2 regions of the Sphingobium sp. HDIP04 genome follow, and region 1 is predicted to be linked to the other one. Evidence: predicted binding sites of a transcription regulator. Region 1 holds the regulator's gene; the other holds the start of a gene.
What was found. The regulator LexA, encoded in region 1, represses DNA repair genes until DNA is damaged. The targets are predictions, from matches to a motif close to GTTCCNCNCTTGTTCT.

Region 1 (2,456 bases):
CTCTGGCCCGAAGCCTTGGTGGGGCCGAGTTTCCAGATGAGCTTCGCGGCGGTGATCGCCCTGGTGTCGCTGGGCGAGCATCCGGCCTTCCGTACCTTCGTGGCTGCGCGTGACGAGGCGATGTGGCGCCGGATCGGGCGCAATCTGGCGGGCATGCTGGCGACGGGGCTGGCCGTGGAACTGGTGCTGGCGCCGATTGCGCTGTTCCATTTCCACAAGGCGGGAATGCTGGGATCGGTCGCCAATCTGGTGGCGATACCGCTCACCACCCTGGTCGTCATGCCGCTGGAGGCGATGGCTTTGCTGTTCGACCTGGGCGGATGGGGCGCGCCCTTCTGGTGGCTCACGGCGCGGGCGCTCGACCTGCTGTTGCTGGTCGCCCATGGCGTGGCGTCCAGCCCCTGGGCGGTGGTGCTGGCCCCTGCACAGTCGGGCGCGGTGTTCGGCCTGATCCTGATGGGCATGCTGTGGTGCCTGCTATGGCGAAGCGGGTGGCGCTGGGCGGGCCTGATGCCGGTGTCCGCGGGCATGACGATGATCCTGGCCAGCCCGATGCCCGCCATATTGATCAGCGGCGATGGCCGCCATGTCGCGCTGCGCACCGCCGATGGCGGCATGGCGATGCTGCGCGCCCGCGCCGGCGGATATGCCCGCGACGTCATGGCGGAAAGCGCGGGTCATGACGGCACCTTGCAGGCATTGACGACGCTGCCCCAGGCGCGCTGTTCTCCCGATCTCTGCGCCGTTCGCCTGAGGGGTGGAGGCCGGTACTGGAACCTGCTGCTGACGCGGAGCAGCGTGAAGATCGACAATGCGATACTGGCGCGGGACTGCGCCCATGCGGACATCGTCGTCAGCGACCGTCGCCTGCCGGGCGCCTGTCGCCCCCGCTGGCTGAAGGCGGATCGACGGTTCCTCGCCCGGACGGGCGGCCTGGCCATCGATCTGGACCATGGCGCCCTCCGCGGCGCGAAGGCATCGAATGACGAGCACCCGTGGATCGCGCGACCCTCCGCTCGGCCGCGCGGACACAGGGGCGGTCAGTTATAGCGGCGCAGCAACCCGGCCAGCTTGCCCTGGATGCGGACCTGCCGCGGATCGTAGATTTGCGGCTCATAGGCGCTGTTTGCGGGATCGAGCCGAACCTTCGGCCCTTCCCGCCGGAAATATTTGAGCGTCGCTTCATTTTCGTCGATCAGCGCGACGACGATCTGCCCCTCCCGCGCAACGTCGGTGCGTTGGATCAGCGCGAAATCGCCATCGAGTATGCCTGCCTCGACCATCGAATCCCCAGCCACCTCCAGTGCATAATGATCTCCGGTGCCCAGCAGCGCGGCGGGGACTGAAAGCATGTTCTGCCCCTCCAGCGCCTCGATCGGCACGCCGGCCGCGATGCGGCCATGCAGCGGAATCTCCAATATGTCGTTGGCGGCGACCGGCGGCTGGCTCAACGCCGGACCGCTCGTCAGCGGCGCCTTGGCCGGCACGACCAGCTTGGGCGCGCGATGCATGGCGTCGGGCAGCTTGAGCACCTCCAGGGCGCGGGCGCGATTGGGCAGCCGGCGGATGAAGCCTCGCTCCTCCAGCGCGTTGATCAGGCGGTGGATGCCGGATTTGGACCGCAGGTCCAGCGCTTCCTTCATCTCCTCGAAAGAGGGAGACACGCCCCCCTCCTCCAGCCGGGTCTGAATGAAGCTCAGCAATTCCTGTTGCTTGGGTGTCAACATCTCGCCTTGCCCTCCTTGGAACGGATGGAGAACGCATAGGAAACGGAACGGGGCAAGTCAAGCGCCTAACCGTTGGCCGCGTTTACGGGAACGCGGGAGGCCACGGGCCGTTTAAAGCCTGCCTTCCCCGATGAAGGTGAATAGGAGAGAAACATGGCCAACCAGAACAATCAGGGCGGCGATCAACGTCGCGACCAGCAGGGCGGCGACCGCTCCCGCCAGGGGGGACGCCAGCAGCAGCAGGAAAACCGGCAAGGCCAGATGGGCGACGAGCGCCGTCAAGACAAGTCGCCCGGCAAGCAGCAGCGCTGAACGGGTAAGGCGGCGTTCCGGCGCGGCCGGATTGTCGCCGCCATCCATCAGGACTGCACGGGAAGGGGGTCGCCTGGGCGGCCCCTTTCCTTATGCGAGGGGGAGGACCGTGACGGGATCGCCGGCGGCTGCCGGGGCCGAACCGGCGGGGCGCAGGATAAGGCAGTCCGCCATGGCGAGCGCGGCGGTGGCGGCGCTGTCCTGCGACGTCACGGAAACGATGCCGGCTTCGGTGCGGAAGGCGCGTAGATAATCGTCCCGTTCCCCCGTGGCGGGCAGCGGGGCGGCGAGCGTTGCGGGCGCGGTGCGCGGCAGGGGCGACGCCGCGCCCATCATATGGCGGACAAGCGGAAGCAGGAACAGGGTCGCCGTCACGAAGGCGGACACCGGATTGCCCGGCAGGCCCAGGAAGACGGC
Region 2 (2,456 bases), on a different contig from region 1:
ATCTGGTTGATGACCGACGAACGCATCGGGGAGTCCGCCTTGCTGGCGGCTATCGATCGCCTGCCGAAGGGCAGGGCGGGGGTCATATTCCGGCACTATCGCACGGCGGCGGCGGAACGCCGCGCCTTGTTCGATCGGGTCGCCAGGATGGCCCGAAGGCGGCGGCTGGTGCTGATGCTGGGCGGCACGGCGGCGCAGGCGCGGGCCTGGCGCGCCGATGGCTGGCATGGCCGCGACCGGCGGCGGGGCGGAAAGACGCTGCTCCACAGCAGGCCCGTGCATGACAAGCGGCAGATGGCGGAAGCCGCCCGCGCTGGCGCGGATTTCGTCTTCCTCTCGCCGCTTTTCTCGACGCGCTCGCATCCCGGTTCGCTTGTGTTGGGGCGGACGGGATTTGCGGCCCTGGCGCGGTTGGCCCCCATGCCGGTGATCGCCCTGGGTGGAGTGCGCGCGGCGCATCGGCATATGCTGGCGGGCATGGGCGCATCCGGCTGGGGCGCGATTGACGGCCTGTCGGTTGGGTAGTCGCGGCGGTGCAATGGGTAGAGGTCGGAAATTCCGCCCTACCAGCCCAGTTCCGCGGCATGGTCCGGGTCGGCCAGCGCCGTCAGCCGTCGCGCGGCCCGTCGGGCGAAGCGCAGCGTTTCCGCCTTGCGCCGCGCCGCCGCCAGCGGCTCCATTGGCGCCGGACGCACCAGTTCGGCGTCATATCGGTCCGCGACGATCAGTCCCGTCCGCCCCGGCCATAGCGCCTCGCTTTCGAACAGCGACAGGTCGAAGCCGGACGGCACGGCCCAGAAATAACGGTCGCAATAGTCGAAATAATCAGGCCATTTCATGTCGCCCAGCAGGTCGGCGCGACTGCATTTGATCTCCACGATGGTGATCCGTCCGGCCCCGTCCAGCGCCATGATGTCGGCGCGCCGGCCGTTGGGCAGCGGCACTTCCAATATCCCGCTCATGTCGTGGCGGAAGAACAGGCGCAGCGTTCCCCGCGCCACGGCCAGCGCCGTGCCGTCGGTCAGGGGCGAACAACTGTCGGAAAGATCGGACTCCATATCCGGTTATTAGAACATGAAGGGAACAAAAGGAAAGGGCCGATTCGGGAAGCCCCCGAACCGGCCCTTCTTCACCCCCTGCGCGCTCGGCGCGAAACGGTCAGCGATAGAAGACGTGATTGTCGATCGCGGCGAGCTGGCGCTTGCCCCAGCCCGGCGAAACGCGGCGCGCATGGAAATAGAGCGCGCCTTCCGCCTTGCTGTTCCAGCTATCCTCCATCGCGATCTGGGCGATGGCGACGGCCTCGCGCCAGCTTTCGCTGCTCAGGCGGATCGACGGCATGCCATTGCCGCGCACGAAGCTGAACTGGCCTGGCTGATAGATGACGCCGCACAGGCTGTCGGCGAAGCGGCCGGAGCGGGCGCGGTTGATGATGACGCGGGCGACGGCCAACTGGCCTTCCAGGCTTTCGCCCTTGGATTCGAAATAGACGGCGCCGGCCAGGCACTTCATGTCGCCGGAAACATCCTCGGGCGCGCCCTGCGCGTCCACCAGGGCGGCGAGATTGTCCGCCTTCACATCGGCGCTGTCGGAAAGGGGAGCCAGCGGCTGCACGACTTCGCGCGGCGCGGCGAAAGTGACGGCGGGCTTGGCGCCGGCCGGAGCTGCATTCAGCTCATTGCTTCCCGGAAGGGAAAGGACCGACGGAGCCGCTTCGGAAGCGCTCGACATGTCGGCCGCAGTGACCGCCGCAGTGGCGGAAAGGGAAAATGCCGCGATGATCGCAGCCTTCAGACGAAAACTCATTACAACTCAAAATCGTGCGGTTCTTGGCCGGAAACGTCAAAAAACCCCTAGAACACCGACGTCCGGCCGCCCCCCGTCTGCGTGTTTACCGCATCCGCCCCCCATGGACGAAAACCGGCAACCTGCGCGTTGAAAGCGTCGGAGGCCTGTGCCCGCGCGAGGAAAATGAGTCAACGATTAACAGATCGTTTCAGCGGCGAACCGTTCCGCATCCGCGATGTCGAGTTCAATGACCCACAGATCGGGGTCCGATCCGCGCCGACGCGCAAGATATTGGGCCATGGCCTCCTGCCCCTTTTCCGTATCGGGGCCGCAGCGGACCAGCCTGTAGCCGCCCGCATAATCAGGAACGCGCTCGAACAGGCCCTGTTCCCGCCCCTTTTCCAACGTCTGGAGCAGGATCGCTCCGCTGATCTCGTCCCCCTTCACCAGCACCGTGGCGAAGCCGCCCGCCGCGGCGCAGCGGCGCGTCAGCGCGCCGACCAGCATCGCGCTGGTCAGCCGCGCGTCGGGTGGGTCAGTCGGCATAGCCGGGCAGGGACGACAAGGGGAATTGCGACCGCATGAAGGTGCCGGTGCCGCGCCCGACCTCCTCGCCATCGGCATCGATCAGGCTGGCTTCCGCGACATAGACGCGCCGCCTGCCGCTG

Region 2: the regulator LexA is predicted to act here: its motif matches at 1,070-1,085, upstream of L286_RS42435 (MmcB family DNA repair protein).

The regions. Positions count from the first base shown of each region.
Region 1 covers NZ_ATDO01000072.1:630-3,085, reverse strand. The annotation lists gene L286_RS31885 (ComEC/Rec2 family competence protein) at 1-1,050, shown strand, start outside; gene lexA (transcriptional repressor LexA) at 1,041-1,727, opposite strand; gene L286_RS48920 (hypothetical protein) at 1,839-2,087, opposite strand; partial or broken gene L286_RS31870 (molybdopterin molybdotransferase MoeA) at 2,130-2,456, opposite strand, start outside.
Region 2 covers NZ_ATDO01000118.1:49,572-52,027, reverse strand. The annotation lists gene L286_RS42440 (thiamine phosphate synthase) at 1-525, shown strand, start outside; gene L286_RS42435 (MmcB family DNA repair protein) at 564-1,058, opposite strand; gene L286_RS42430 (cell wall hydrolase) at 1,159-1,806, opposite strand; gene L286_RS42425 (DUF1491 family protein) at 1,984-2,334, opposite strand; gene L286_RS42420 (PaaI family thioesterase) at 2,324-2,456, opposite strand, start outside.